DNA from 3 places in the Pseudomonas hygromyciniae genome. Region 2 is predicted to be linked to each of the others. Evidence: predicted binding sites of a transcription regulator. Region 2 holds the regulator's gene; each other region holds the start of a gene.

The links. The regulator FliA, encoded in region 2, starts transcription of late flagellar genes. The targets are predictions, from matches to a motif close to CTAAAGTTTNNNNNNNNNNNGCCGNTAA.
Region 1: the regulator FliA is predicted to act here: its motif matches at 2,758-2,785, upstream of motA (flagellar motor stator protein MotA).
Region 3: the regulator FliA is predicted to act here: its motif matches at 3,211-3,238, upstream of JTY93_RS21060 (flagellar protein MotY).

The regions. Positions count from the first base shown of each region.
Region 1 covers NZ_CP070506.1:558,699-563,815, reverse strand. Annotated here, with positions in the region: gene rsgA (small ribosomal subunit biogenesis GTPase RsgA) at 1-663, shown strand, start outside; gene motB (flagellar motor protein MotB) at 813-1,835, opposite strand; gene motA (flagellar motor stator protein MotA) at 1,839-2,690, opposite strand; gene JTY93_RS02350 (HDOD domain-containing protein) at 2,857-4,392, shown strand; gene JTY93_RS02345 (rhodanese-like domain-containing protein) at 4,451-5,117, shown strand, end outside.
Region 2 covers NZ_CP070506.1:1,738,356-1,743,472, forward strand. Annotated here, with positions in the region: gene flhF (flagellar biosynthesis GTPase FlhF) at 1-1,140, shown strand, start outside; gene fleN (MinD/ParA family protein) at 1,241-2,074, shown strand; gene fliA (RNA polymerase sigma factor FliA) at 2,071-2,811, shown strand; gene JTY93_RS07675 (chemotaxis response regulator CheY) at 2,980-3,354, shown strand; gene JTY93_RS07680 (protein phosphatase CheZ) at 3,373-4,161, shown strand; gene JTY93_RS07685 (chemotaxis protein CheA) at 4,174-5,117, shown strand, end outside.
Region 3 covers NZ_CP070506.1:4,697,459-4,702,575, reverse strand. Annotated here, with positions in the region: gene bfr (bacterioferritin) at 1-102, opposite strand, end outside; gene JTY93_RS21080 (bacterioferritin-associated ferredoxin) at 304-522, opposite strand; gene JTY93_RS21075 (peroxiredoxin) at 757-1,359, shown strand; gene rnt (ribonuclease T) at 1,431-2,102, opposite strand; gene pyrC (dihydroorotase) at 2,099-3,145, opposite strand; gene JTY93_RS21060 (flagellar protein MotY) at 3,302-4,210, shown strand; gene JTY93_RS21055 (argininosuccinate synthase) at 4,425-5,117, shown strand, end outside.

The DNA.
Region 1 (5,117 bases), 1.2 Mb from region 2:
GCCAACGTCGACATGATTGTCATCGTCTTCGCCCCGCTGCCCGAGCCCCACGCCAACCTGATCGACCGCTACCTGGTGGCTGCCGAACACGCCGGCATCCGCCCGCTGCTGCTGTTGAACAAATTCGACTTGATCGACGAACACAACGCGCCAGCGCTGAATGCGCTGCTCGCGGTTTACCGGCATCTGGGTTACCCGGTACTGGAAGTCTCGGCGCACCATGGCAATGGCATGGAACAGCTGCAACAGCAGTTGGACGGGCGCATCAGCGTGTTCGTCGGCCAGTCGGGCGTGGGCAAGTCGTCGCTGGTCAACAGCCTGTTGCCGGAAGTCGAGACCCGCGTCGGTCCGCTGTCGGAGTTGTCTGGCCAGGGCACGCACACCACCACCACCGCTCGCCTGTTTCACTTCCCGGGCGGTGGCGAGTTGATCGACTCACCGGGCATCCGTGAGTTCGGCCTGGGCCACGTCAGCCGCAGCGATGTGGAGGCCGGTTTCATCGAGTTCAACGACTTGATCGGCACCTGCCGCTTCCGCGACTGCAAGCACGATCGCGAGCCGGGCTGTGCCTTGCTCAAGGCCTTGGAAGACGGGCGCGTGCAGCAGCAGCGGATGAACAGCTATCGCTCGATCATCGCCAGCTTGCCAGAGAGCAGCTATTAAGTTGTAGGCACACGCATGTGTGGGAGCGGGCTTGTGTGGGAGCGGGCTTGCTCGCGAAAGCGGTGGGTCAGCCAACCTCAATGTTTACTGGGCCGACGTCTTCGCGGGCAAGCCCGCCCCCACACAAGCCCGCTCCTACACAAAGCGCATCAGCTCCCGGCCGGGGCTTCTCCGGGAGCCTTCACCCCGCCCTCATCAAACAGATTGAGCTTCTGGCGCAACTCATGGGCCGGCAACGGCTGCTGCTCTGGCGGCAGGGCGTTCGGGTCCACCGGCACTTCACCCGGTGCGCCATCGCCCTGGGTCGGTACCGGCGGTGTGGCGCCCTGCTCACCTTCAATGGCGCGCTGGGCCTTTTTGGTCAGCACCACAATATCAATGCGCCGGTTGATCGGGTTGAACGGGTCCTTCACATCAAACAGCTGCGATGACGCAAAACCCACCACGCGCGCTACCTGGGTATCCGGATAACTGCCGGCCACCAGGGCACGGCGCGCAGCGTTGGCGCGGTTGGCGGACAGCTCCCAGTTGCCGAAATCACCCAGGCCCGAATATGGCTTGGCATCGGTGTGGCCGCTGACGCTGATCTTGTTCGGCACCGCCTTGATGGTGTCGGCCATGGCCAGCAGGATGTCTTCGAAGTAAGGCTTCAAGCGCGCACTGCCAGAATCGAACATCGGTCGGCTGGCCGCATCCATGATCTGGATACGCAAGCCGTCCGGAGTGATCTCGAAGTGGATCTGATCCTTGAATTTCTGCAGTTGCGGATTCTCGTCAACCTTGTTCTGCAGTTCTTGCAGCAACAATTCCAGGCGTTCCTGCTCGACCTGTTCGGCCATGCTTTCGACGGTCTGGCGTTCGATCGGGATGTTTTCCTGGGGCGCTTCGGTCTGCACTTCCGGGTTGATGGTGCGCTCAGGAGCCAACTCTGGCGAACCACCGAGGTCGATCACAAACGGCGTGCCACTCTCGGAGAAGCCGATGGGATCCTTGAAATAACCGGCAATGGCGATCTTCTGTTCCGGCGTCGCGGTGGACATCAGCCACAGCACCAGGAAGAACGCCATCATCGCCGTCGCAAAGTCGGCAAACGCAATTTTCCAGGCGCCGCCGTGGTGCCCGGCAGCGAAGCGCTTGACGCGCTTGATGATGATTGGCTGGTTGTTTTCCATGGCTTAGCGACCGCGAACTGCTTGTTCCAGCTCGGCAAAGCTCGGACGATGCTTCGGATACAACACTTTGCGCCCGAACTCCACGGCCAGGGACGGCGGCATGCCGGAAGCGGATGCCACCAGCGACGCTTTGATGGCTTCGTAGATATTGAGCTCTTCCTTGGCATCGTGGGCCAGGGAGGTGGCCAGCGGACCAAAGAAACCATACGCCGCGAGAATACCGAAGAAGGTCCCCACCAACGCTGCACCCACGTGCATGCCGATCGCGGCCTGGTCGCCTTCGCCCAGAGACGCCATGGTCACCACGATACCCAGTACTGCCGCGACAATACCGAAGCCGGGCATGCCGTCGGCGATGCCGGTCACAGCGTGGGACGGGTGTTCGAGTTCTTCCTTGAGGCTGAACAGCTCCATGTCGAACAAGCCTTCCAGCTCGTGCGGGGCCATGTTGCCGGAGGACATGATGCGCAGGTAGTCGCAGATGTAGGCCGTCATGCGGTCGTCTTTGAGCACGGCCGGGTACTTGGCGAAGATCGGGCTGGCCGCAGCGTCCTCGATATCCCCCTCGATAGCCATCATGCCTTCACGGCGGCTCTTGTTGAGGATCTCGTAGACCAGGCCCAGCACTTCCAGGTAGAAGGTGTGGGAAAAGCGCGAGCTGAACATGCCCAGCGACTTTTTGACCACGTGCATCGTCATGTAGCCGGGGTTAGCCTGCAGGAAAGCGCCAAACGCCGCACCGCCGATGATCAGCACTTCGAAGGGCTGGATCAGCGCAGCAATTTTACCGTGGGACAGAACGTATCCGCCGAGCACGCTCGCGATGACGACGATGATGCCGATAATTTTAGCCATAGGGGATGAGTACTTGCGCCGTCGGGTTCATGGACATATTCGGAAGATCTAAAAACTCTTCTTCTACTTATCGGCAAAACTGCGCCAGACTATAGCCCGTTAAGGCGAAAAGCCAGTTCGGCCCGCTCCGGGCGTGTTGACCGCAAGTGATGATCGCGCCCCAATCATGGCAAACGAAACGACAGTCCCAACGACAAAACCCAACTCTCTGGCTGGCTGGATAAAGCGCCTGGACGAGATTCGCCTGCCCGTCCCGCAAGCGAGCCACATGGCCGTGTGCAAGGCCATCGGCGATAGCCGCCGTTCGTTGCGAGATATTGCAGAGCTGATGCAAGACAGCCCGGCACTGGTCCTGAGCGTCATGCGCGAAGCCAACAACCAGGCCCACGGCAGCCTGGCAGAACCCGCAGAAAACCTTGAAGTGGCGATCAACCGCCTCGGCCTCAAGCGCACCGAAGAATTGCTCGCGCGCCTGCCGTCAGTGCCACTCAATGAAATCCCCGTGGCCCTGCGCCAACTGCAACTGATCAGCCAACATGCCTCGCAGCAAGCCAGCGGCCTGTTCGCCAGCCGCCTGGCGCGCCTTTGGCAGGATATCCATTGGGGCAGCCTGCTGTTTCTCTCGCCGCTGTGGCCGATGGCCGTGGCCTACCCCAAGCTCCTGGAAGAATGGGAACTGCGGGTGATCCACAAGGGCCAGTCGGCACGCAAGGTCGAGCAGGAGCTGTTTGGCGTGCGCCTGCTGGAGCTGTGCCTGGGGCTGACCGAGGCCTGGCGCCTGCCCATCTGGGTGTCCCAGGGCTACCAACTGCTGCTCAAGGAACAACGCTTGCTGGTCAAGGCCCTGCACATCGCCCGCGATGAAGTGCCGCTGAGCCAGCAGCAAAAACTCGATGACGACCCCGCGTTGCGCCGCTGGCTGAACCAGCCGGCCAACACCGTGCTACTGGCCAATGGCATGGCACTGGCGGCGCAAGAGTCCTGGACCTGCCCGCACACCCAGCGCTGGCAGTACCTTACCGCGCTGTACCTGCAGCAACCGCTGGCTGATGTGCAGCAGCAAGTGCACCAACAGGCCGCCACCAGCGCCCGCCATACCCTGACCGCTGGTCTCTGGCATCCGGCGTTGGCGCTGATCTGGCCGTGGCACGTGCAGCGTGTGCATCGCGGCCTGCTGCCAGCACCGCCACCCACAGCCGAAGCCCTGGCAATCTGGCGCAAGCGGTGCAGCGAGTTGTTGGTAGAGCCGAGCCGCTTCGCCAACGCCATGCACTTGACCACCTGCGCCAAGGAAGCCCTGGTGGCCAGCGGCATGCAGCGCGTCATGCTGCTGATGGCCGACAAGGCCTTGGCCACGTTGCGCGTGCATCAGGTCGACGGCCTGCCCAAGGACGCCGCCAACCTGAGCCTTGAGACCGCACAAAGCACGCTGCTGCAACGCCTGCTGGAGAAGTCTGCGCAGGTGCGCCTGACCCCGGACAATCACGCACAATTCGCGGCGCTGCTGCCTGCCTCAGTGCGACGTCTGTTCGTGGGCGAGCACCTGCTGTTGCGTTCCCTGAGTTGTAATGGCCGGGTGGTGATGCTGATGATTGCCGACCAGGGTGGCGGGCCGTTCTCCGAAACCACCGTGCAGGCCTTCGGCAAAACCGCCCAATGCATCGAGAAAGCCCTGCACTGCTTTACCAACCGCACCACCTGATGCTTGCGTTACAATCGCCCTCTTTTATCGCCCAAACCTAGTGCCCGGGAGACCTCACATGCCTGACTTTTCTGGCTTGCCGCTGGTGATCGAGCCCAGCGATCTGCTGGATCGCCTCGCCGCCGAGCAGTTGATTCTGGTGGACCTCACCAGCGCCGCACGCTACGCCCAAGGGCATATCCCCGGCGCGCACTTCGTTGATCCCAAGCGCACCCAACTGGGCCAGCCACCCGCACCGGGGCTGCTGCCGGCCAAGGCCGACCTGGAAAAGCTGTTCGGCGAACTGGGCCACACCCCGGATGCCACCTACGTGGTGTACGACGACGAAGGCGGCGGCTGGGCCGGGCGGTTCATCTGGTTGCTCGACGTGATCGGCCACAAGAAATATCACTACCTCGATGGCGGCCTGCTGGCTTGGCTGGATGAACAGCACCCGGTGTCCACCGAGGTCGCCGCCGCCGTTACAGGGCCGGTCAGCCTGACCCTGCACGACGAACCCACCGCCACCCGCGAGTACCTGCAAAGCCGCCTCGGCGCGGCCGACCTGGGCATCTGGGATGCCCGTGGCCCGCTGGAGTACTCCGGCGAAAAAGTCCTCGCTGCCAAAGGCGGGCATATTCCCGGCGCGGTGAACTTCGAGTGGACTGCCGGCATGGACAAGCCGCGCAACCTGCGGATCCGCCGCGACATGCCGCAGATCCTCGAAGCCCTGGGCCTGACCAAAG
Region 2 (5,117 bases):
CTCGAAGACGAGTTGCGCAAGACCGCCTCGCGCATTGTCTCGGCCCAGGCCGAGCTGAGCATGCGTGGCGACAGCGATGCGACCACCAATCGCCAATTGTTTGCCGGCCTGCCGCTGACTGCGGCCGAGCCACTGGTAGAACCGACTTTCGTCGAGCCGCCACGTCCCGCCGCGCCAGCACCGGCCGCTGCGGTCGACCAGCGCGTGTTCGACTCGATGCGCTTTGAACTCAATGGCCTGCGCGAACTGCTGGAAGTGCAGTTGGGCTCGCTGGCCTGGAACCAGTTGCAAGGCAGCAAGCCGCAACAGGCCAATCTCTGGCGTCGTCTGCAACGCATCGGCTTGTCCGGCCCGTTGTCGCGCGACCTGCTGGAGCTGACCACCGGCATTGAAGAGCCTCGCCAAGCCTGGCGCATGTTGCTGGCCCACCTGGCGCGGATGATCCAGACCCCGGAAATCGAACCCCTTGAAGAAGGTGGCGTGATTGCCATGGTCGGCCCTGCCGGCATGGGCAAGACCACCACCCTGGCCAAGCTGGCCGCCCGTTATGTACTCAAGTACGGCGCCCACAATATTGCGCTGGTGAGCATGGACAGCTACCGCATCGGTGCCCAGGAACAGCTCAAGACGTTGGGCCGCATCCTCAATGTACCGGTGACCCATGTCGACCCGGGCCAATCCCTGGCCAACGCCCTCGACCCGCTGCTGCGCAAGCGCGTGGTGCTGATCGATACCGCCGGCCTGCAAGCCAGCGATCCGGCGTTGCGCATGCAGCTGGAAAGCCTGGCCGGGCGCGGGATCAAGTCGAAAAATTACCTGGTACTTGCAACAACCAGCCAAAAACAGGTTCTGACTGCTGCGTACCACAGCTACAAGCGTTGCGGGCTGGCCGGTTGCATCCTGACTAAGCTGGATGAAACCGCAAGCCTTGGCGAAGTGTTGAGCCTTGCCATCAGCCATGAATTACCGGTCGCCTACCTGACCGACGGGCCGCGGATCCCGGATGACTTGCATCTGCCGCGCCGTCATCAGTTGGTCAGCCGTGCAGTCAGTGTGCAAATGCAGGATGAACCCAGTGAAGAGGCTATGGCGGATATGTTCGCCGACCTCTATCACAACCCAGCCAAGCGGGTCGGCTGAAGGCAACATGAAACACAGTGCAATGTACCTACATCGATGGTCTGCTACCGCGGCCACCCTATGTAGCCTGCGGCTAAGCAAGACAAGGTAAAGAAAGAACATGGGCAGCATGCATCCCGTACAGGTGATCGCGGTGACCGGCGGCAAAGGTGGCGTCGGGAAAACTAACGTGTCAGTGAATTTGTCCCTGGCCCTGGCAGAGCTTGGCCGCCGCGTCATGCTGCTGGATGCCGACCTGGGCCTGGCGAACGTTGACGTTCTGCTGGGACTGACGCCCAAACACACCCTGGCCGATGTCATAGAGGGCCGCTGTGAGCTGCGCGATGTGCTGTTGCAGGGGCCAGGGGGGATTCGTATCGTCCCGGCCGCCTCCGGCACCCAGAGCATGGTGCATCTGAGCCCGGCGCAGCATGCCGGCCTGATCCAGGCCTTCAGTGATATCGGCGACAACCTCGACGTGCTGGTGATCGACACCGCTGCCGGGATTGGCGAGTCGGTAGTCAGCTTCGTGCGCGCCGCCCAAGAAGTGTTGCTGGTGGTCTGCGACGAACCCACCTCGATCACCGACGCTTACGCCCTGATCAAACTGCTCAACCGTGACTACGGCATGAACCGCTTCCGTGTGCTGGCCAACATGGCCCAGAGCCCACAAGAAGGGCGCAACCTGTTCGCCAAGTTGACCAAGGTCACGGATCGCTTCCTCGATGTCGCCTTACAATACGTCGGCGCAGTTCCCTATGACGAGTGTGTGCGCAAGGCTGTGCAAAAGCAGCGTGCAGTCTACGAAGCGTTCCCTCGTTCGAAATGCTCGTTGGCGTTCAAGGCAATTGCTCAGAAGGTCGATACCTGGCCACTGCCCGCCAATCCCCGGGGGCATCTGGAGTTTTTCGTCGAGCGATTGGTGCATCAGACGAGTGCAGGACCGGTGCTATGACAGCCAGCGGCTACAACCTTTACAAAAAATCAGCGCGTGACAGCCAGGGCGAATTGATCGAGCGCTATGCGCCTCTGGTCAAGCGCATTGCCTACCACCTGCTGGCACGCCTGCCCGCCAGTGTCCAGGTCGAAGACCTGATCCAGGCCGGGATGATCGGCTTGCTCGAAGTGTCGACCAAGTACGACGCGAGCAAGGGGGCGAGTTTCGAGACGTATGCGGGTATCCGTATCCGTGGCGCGATGCTCGATGAAGTGCGTAAAGGTGATTGGGCGCCGCGTTCGGTCCACCGCAATACCCGGATGGTGAGTGACGCAATTCGCTCAATTGAAGCAAAAACCGGTCGCGACGCTAAAGATCACGAAGTTGCGGCCGAACTCCAATTGAGTCTCGACGATTACTACGGGATTTTGAACGATACCTTGGGCAGCCGCCTGTTCAGTTTCGACGACCTGCTACAGGACGGCGAACATGAAGGGCTGCACGAGGACGGCGCGAGCGCTCACCAGGAGCCTTCACGCGACCTGGAAGATGAACGCTTCCAGGGCGCCCTGGCGGACGCGATTGCCAATCTGCCGGAGCGTGAGCGGCTGGTGTTGGCGCTGTACTACGACGAAGAGCTGAACCTCAAGGAAATCGGTGAGGTCCTGGGGGTCAGCGAATCGCGGGTCAGCCAGCTACATAGCCAATGCGCGGCCCGCTTGCGGGGGCGTTTGGGAGAGTGGCGAGCGCGCTGACAGGCAGTGTGGGGACACTGTGAACGATAACCGCCAGGGCGCGAGCCGGGCGGGAGCGGCTCGTGGAGTGCCCTAGCAGTCCTTTTTGTGTAATGCCTGTTGAATGATATGGCGCGCCCAGGTGCTGGACGCGTTTAAGACTGCTTGGAGGTCGAATTGGACAAGAACATGAAAATCCTCATCGTTGATGACTTCTCAACGATGCGGCGGATCATAAAAAACCTGTTGCGTGACCTTGGGTTCACTAACACGGTCGAGGCGGATGACGGCATTACTGCGATTCCGATCCTCAACAGCGGGAGCATCGACTTTCTGGTAACTGACTGGAACATGCCTGGCATGACCGGCATTGATCTACTGCGCCACGTGCGCGCGGATGAAAAACTGCGCAGCCTGCCTGTGCTGATGGTGACCGCTGAAGCCAAGCGTGAACAGATCATCGAAGCCGCCCAGGCGGGGGTCAACGGCTACGTGGTCAAGCCATTCACTGCACTGGCCTTGAAAGAGAAGATTGAAAAAATCTTCGAACGCATCGGTCATTGATGCTGCCACGGGGGAGCTATGGAGCATAAAGAATCATCGCAGGCCGACTTTGAGTCGACCCTGAAAAAACATGCTCACCAACTCGTCGAAAGCCTGGAAAAAGGCCAGTTCGGCGACGCAGTGCAGTTGATCCATGAGCTCAACCAGACCCGCGACCGCGGCCTGTACCAGGAAGTGGGCAAGCTCACCCGTGAGTTGCACAGTGCGATCGTCAATTTCCAGATCGACCCGCACATGCCCCAGGCCGAGGAAATCTCGCAGATCACTGATGCCACCGAACGCTTGTCCTATGTGGTCAGGCTGACTGAGGCGGCAGCCAATCGCACCATGGACCTGGTGGAAAACGCCACGCCCCTGGTCAACGGCATGGCCAATGAGGCCAAGGCGTTGAGCGCTGACTGGGGGCGTTTCATGCGCCGCGAAGTCGGTGCTGAAGAATTTCGTGAGCTGGCGCGTCGGGTCGAAGGTTTTCTGTCACGCAGCGAGCAGGAAAACCGCACGGTTTCCAGCAACCTCAATGACATCCTGCTGGCCCAGGATTACCAGGACCTCACCGGTCAGGTGATCAAGCGCGTGACCCTGTTGGTCACCGAAGTGGAAAGCAACCTGCTCAAACTGGTGCTGATGGCTGGCCAAGTCGACCGTTTTGCCGGCATTGAACATGACCGCGAAGCGATCCTCTCGGAAAAAGATCCACAAAAACACCTCGCCAAGGGTGAAGGTCCGCAGATTCATGCCGATAAACGTGAAGACGTTATGTCAGGTCAAGATGACGTAGACGATTTGCTGTCCAGTTTAGGCTTCTAAGGAGCACGCAATATGAGCTTCGGCGCCGATGAAGAAATCCTTCAGGATTTCCTTGTAGAGGCCGGCGAAATTCTAGAGCAGTTGTCCGAGCAACTGGTCGAGCTGGAAAGCCGACCGGATGATGCGAACCTGCTCAATGCAATTTTTCGCGGTTTTCACACTGTAAAAGGGGGCGCCGGCTTCCTCCAGCTCCATGAGCTGGTGGAGTGCTGCCACATCGCCGAAAACGTGTTCGACATCCTGCGCAAGGGTGAGCGGCACGTTGATTCGGAATTGATGGACGTGATCCTCGAAGCCCTGGACGCGGTCAATGGCATGTTCAACGAAGTGCGTGAACGCGCTCCGATTACTGCCGCCACCCCGCAACTGCTGGCCGCCCTGGCGCGCCTGGCAGAACCTGCCGCATTGGTCGCCGCCCCGGTGGTTGAAGCCGCACCTGAACCGGTGGCCGAACCCGACGTCACCGACAGCGAATTCGAACAACTGCTGGACTCCCTCAATGCCGTCAAGGCCGAGGCCGAGGCCGAAGCACCGGCAGCGGCTGCGCCGGCCATGGTGCCGACCAGCGAAGACATCACCGACGCCGAGTTCGAGTCCTTGCTCGACCAGTTGCACGGCAAGGGCCAGTTTGCCCCGGACGCCGTGGCGGCCACACCGCAGCCTGTGGAGCCTGCTGCGCCAGCGGCCAGCACCGATATCACCGACGACGAATTTGAAGCACTGCTGGATCAGTTGCATGGCAAGGGTTCGTTTGCTGCCGATGCTTTGCCGGCAGTCGCTGCGGCGGCTGCACCTGCTGCTGCGGCGCCTGCTGCCGCACCGGCGGCGGATGGCTTGATCACCGACCACGAATTCGAATCCCTGCTGGACGAATTGCACGGCAAGGGCAAGTTTTCCGAGGTGGCACCTGCCGCCGCCGCGACCGCGACCGCCACAGCGGCGGTGGCCAAACCGGC
Region 3 (5,117 bases), 3.0 Mb from region 2:
GTCGTCATACATGCGCGCATGCAGGAAGTACTGATTGATCGCGACCAGTTCATTGGCAAGGATTTTATTGAGTTGCTGGATGACTGAGATGTCGCCTTTCATGATTGGGGTCCTGCCTTGTATTCGTTGTATATAAGGCGGAGTTTGAGCTGCACGATTACTAGTGTCAAACCTAAGTTATTGAATAATAAATGAAAATTAATCGGAATAAGAATGTTTGTGTTCCGCGTCTTGGACCTAACTATTTGAATTGCAGGCATAAAAAAACCGGACGCTAAGTCCGGTTCTTTAAAATAGGTTGTTTCAGGCGTGTGTAAATTCTGCCGAGTAGGGGATCGCGGCCTGGGCTACCTGCAGTTTAGTCAAGGTTTCCCGTACCACTTGCTTGGCAAGGCAAGCACATTTGCCGCATTGGCTGGCAACGCCGGTAGTTTCACGCACTTCCTTGTAGCTGCAGCAACCTTCATAGATCGCTTCGCGGATTTGTCCGTCGGTGACGCCAGTGCAGAGGCAGACATACATAAGGGAGAACCATCGCGGTTTAAGGCTTAAGTGCGACGGATCTTAATGTTAACGAGAATGATTGTCAAAGTGCTTTCTCAAACTATTGCTCGCCATGGCGCCCTCACTGACGAACGGTTTTTTTCAGGTATGATGGCCGGTCTTTACGAAGCGTGATCGCGTCACAGGCCTGTCGTCAATTCACGGCAGACTCGGGGCGGTCCATTTACTTCAAATACCATCAGGAGATAACCAATGAGCGTACTCGTCGGCAAACAAGCCCCGGATTTCGACGTACCAGCCGTCCTCGGCAATGGCGAAATCGTTGACAGCTTCAAGCTGTCTGAAGCCATCAAAGGCAAATACGGCCTGGTGTTCTTCTACCCGCTGGACTTCACCTTCGTCTGCCCGTCCGAGCTGATCGCCCTGGATCACCGCATGGACGATTTCAAGGCGCGTAACGTTGAAGTGGTTGCCGTTTCCATTGACTCCCATTTCACCCACAACGCCTGGCGCAACACCGCTATCAATGATGGCGGCATCGGCAAAGTCAAATACACCATGGCTGCCGACATGAAGCACGACATCGCCAAGGCCTACGACGTTGAGTCCGAAGGCGGCGTGGCTTTCCGTGGCGCGTTCCTGATCGACGACAAGGGCGTTGTGCGCTCGCAGATCATCAACGACCTGCCGCTGGGCCGTAACATGGAAGAGCTGATCCGCCTGGTCGACGCTCTGCAATTCCACGAAGAGCACGGCGAAGTCTGCCCGGCCAACTGGAAAAAAGGCGACAAGGGCATGAACGCTTCGCCAGCAGGCGTTGCGGCTTACCTGACCGAGAACGCTGGCAAGCTGTAAGCCAGATTCGCGGTGAAAAAAAACCGGCCTGAGAGGGCCGGTTTTTTTATGCGTGGGATTTGGCGACGTAATCAGTCGCTGAAATCTTCCCAGCCGCCCATCTGTTTCCAGCGGTTAACGATGCCGCAGAACAGATCGGCGGTCTTCTCGGTGTCGTAGCGAGCCGAGTGGGCCTCGCGACCGTCGAAGTCGATACCGGCTGCCTGGCATGCTTTGGCCAGTACGGTCTGGCCATAAGCCAGGCCAGCCAGGGTGGCGGTGTCAAAGCTGGAGAACGGGTGGAACGGGTTGCGCTTCATGTCCAGGCGTGCCACGGCGGCGTTGAGAAAGCCCAGGTCAAAACTGCTGTTGTGGCCGACCAGGATCGCGCGTTTGCAGCCGTTGGCCTTCAAGGCCTTGCGTACGCCACGGAAGATGTCGGTCAACGCCGCTTCTTCGCTGACGGCCATGCGCAGTGGATGGTCGAGCTTGATCCCGGTGAACTCCAAGGCTGCGGCTTCGATATTGGCGCCTTCAAACGGCTCGACGCGGAAGAAGTGGGTGTGTTCTGGATACACAAAACCCTGTTCGTCCATACCGATGGTGGTCGCCGCAATTTCCAGCAGTGCATCGGTGGCGCAATTGAAGCCGCCGGTTTCTACGTCGATAACGACAGGCAGATAGCCGCGGAAACGCTCGGCCATTGGGTGGCGCGAACCGCCGCCACTGTGTTCCTGTTCGTCGTCGTAATGGTCTTCACTCACTTGTGTTCCTCCAGCAGGCGCCAGCGCAGTGTTTCACCGGCGCGCAGCGGGATAACGGTCAGCTCGCCAAATGGCAGGCTGGTGGGGGCGGTCCAGTCTTCACGGACCAGGGTAATACGGTCGGTATTCGCCGGCAGGCCATAGAAACGTGGGCCATTGAGGCTGGCGAAGGCCTCGAGTTTGTCCAGGGCGTTGCGCGATTCGAAGGCTTCGGCGTACAGCTCGATCGCCGCATAGGCGGTGTAGCAGCCGGCACAACCGCAGGCGGCTTCCTTGGCGTGCTGGGCGTGGGGCGCCGAGTCGGTGCCGAGGAAGAACTTTGCGCTGCCACTGGTAGCCGCATCGAGCAACGCCACCTGATGGGTGTTGCGCTTGAGGATCGGCAGGCAATAGAAGTGCGGCCGAATCCCACCCACCAGCATGTGGTTGCGGTTGTATAGCAGGTGGTGCGCGGTGATGGTTGCGCCGACGTTGGCCGAAGCCTCGGTGACGAACTGCACGGCGTCTGCGGTGGTGATGTGCTCGAACACGACCTTGAGCGTCGGGAACAGCTCGACCACACGGCGCATGTGCTCGTCGATGAAGATCTTCTCGCGATCAAACACATCCACATCGCCACGGGTGACTTCACCGTGGATCAGCAGCGGCATGCCCACTTCGGCCATGGCTTCGATGGCGGGCAGGATCTTGTCGATACTGGTTACGCCGGAGTCGGAGTTGGTCGTGGCGCCGGCCGGGTACAGCTTGGCGGCGTGCACGAAACCGCTGGCCTTGGCTTCGCGTATTTCGGCGGGCTGGGTGCGGTCGGTCAGGTAGAGCACCATCAACGGTTCGAAGCGGCTACCGGCCGGTCGCGCAGCGAGGATGCGCTGGCGATAGGCGTCGGCTTCAGCGGCATTACGCACCGGAGGTACCAGGTTAGGCATGATGATGGCACGGCCAAACGTGCGCGCAACATCGGCCACGGTTTGGGGCAACGCAGCACCATCGCGAAGATGAATATGCCAGTCGTCGGGACGCAGCAGGGTCAGGCGGTCGGACATTGGGGATTCCAGGCGGGTCAATCTGGTGGGAATGCTACCGGAAAAGACTCTTGCAGGCACTCGCTATCAAGTTTTGCAGGACGCGACCGATATCCCTGGGTATGCCTTAACGATGTATGACGCCTTGATGTGTTGTAGAAACCAGTGGAGCCGCCCGTGCGCCAGCAATATCTAGCCCTGCTCAGCGTGTTCGCCAGCTTGCCCGCGATGGCCCTGACATTCCAGACGCGCCTGGAGAATGTCGAGTGGAAGGTGGAAGGCGACAAGTTCGAGTGCCGCTTGAGCCAGCCTATCGCCGATTTTGGCTCGGGTGAGTTCGTGCGCAGGGCCGGCGAGCAGGCGACATTTCGCCTGAAAGCCTACAATAGTGCGCTGGGCGTCGGTTCCGCGACGTTATTGGCGGCGGCCGCGCCGTGGCAGCCGGGGCGCGGTGATATCAACCTCGGTGCCGTGCGTGCGGGCAGCGGCGATGTGCTGTTCAACAGCTCTCAAGCCCAGGCCGGACGCCTGTTCAATGGCTTGCTGGATGGCCGCACCCCTACCGTGCGCCACTATTCCAGGGACGGCGGCTATTCGGAAATCCGTCTGCTGCCGGTGCGATTCAATAAGGCCTATAGCGACTACCAGTTGTGTACCGCGAAGTTGCTGCCGATGAACTTCGAGCAGGTCAAGCAGGCTGAAGTCGGTTTTCCGGGCGGGGGGATTGACCTGGATCCGGCAGCCAAGGCCAAGCTGATGGTGATGCTTGAATTCATCAAGGCCGACCCTACCGTCAACCATATCGAACTGGACGGCCATTCGGACAACAGCGGCAACCGCCTGACCAATCGTGACCTGTCACGGCGCCGGGGTCTGGCGGTGATGGACTTCTTCAAGGCCAACGGCATCCCTGAGTCGCAGATTGTCCTGCGTTTTCATGGTGAGCGTTATCCACTGGTCCCCAACACCAATCCGGCCAACCGGGCGAAGAACCGGCGGGTCAATATCCACCTCGACCGCGTGCCTGCCCCCGAAAAACCGGCGCCCCAGGCCACGGCCCCGGCGAATGCGGCAGCGACCTCCTGATACTTCTCTGTGGGAGCTGGCTGGCCAGCGATGCTCGTCAACGATGACGCTAGGCATCTGATTCCCCACAGCCAAGGCGTTTTAAGGTGCGGCCATTCGTCGCTCGCCCGACATAATCTGTCGCTTTATCTTCATTTGCTGTCGCGCCCCTGTAATTTCACGGTTTTGATCGGTAGAATCGACGCCTTTCCGTAAAACCCCGTGGAGTGATGGCATGGCCGACGTAAACAAGGTCGTTCTCGCGTATTCCGGCGGCCTGGACACTTCGGTGATCCTCAAGTGGCTGCAGGATACTTATAACTGTGAAGTGGTGACCTTTACCGCTGACCTGGGTCAGGGTGAAGAGGTCGAACCTGCACGAGCCAAGGCGCAAGCCATGGGCGTCAAAGAGATCTACATTGACGACCTGCGCGAAGAATTCGTCCGCGATTTCGTTTTCCCGATGTTTCGCGCCAACACCGTCTACGAAGGCGAGTACCTGCTGGGTACTTCCATCGCGCGTCCGCTGATCGCCAAGCGCCTGATCGAAATTGCCAACGAAACCGGCGCAGACGCCATTTCCCATGGCGCCACCGGCAAGGGCAACGACCAGGTGCGTTTCGAACTGGGCGCCTATGCCTTGAAACCCGGCGTAAAAGTGATTGCCCCTTGGCGTGAGTGGGACCTGCTGTCCCGCGAAAAACTGATGGATTACGCTGAAAAACACGCAATCCCGATCGAGCGCCACGGCAAGAAGAAGTCCCCGTACTCGATGGACGCCAACCTCCTGCATATCTCCTATGAAGGCGGCGTGCTGGAAGACACCTGGACCGAGCACGAAGAAGACATGTGGAAGTGGACCGTCTCCCCGGAGAACGCTCCCGACAAGCCGCAGTACCTTGAGCTGACCTACCGCAACGGCGATATC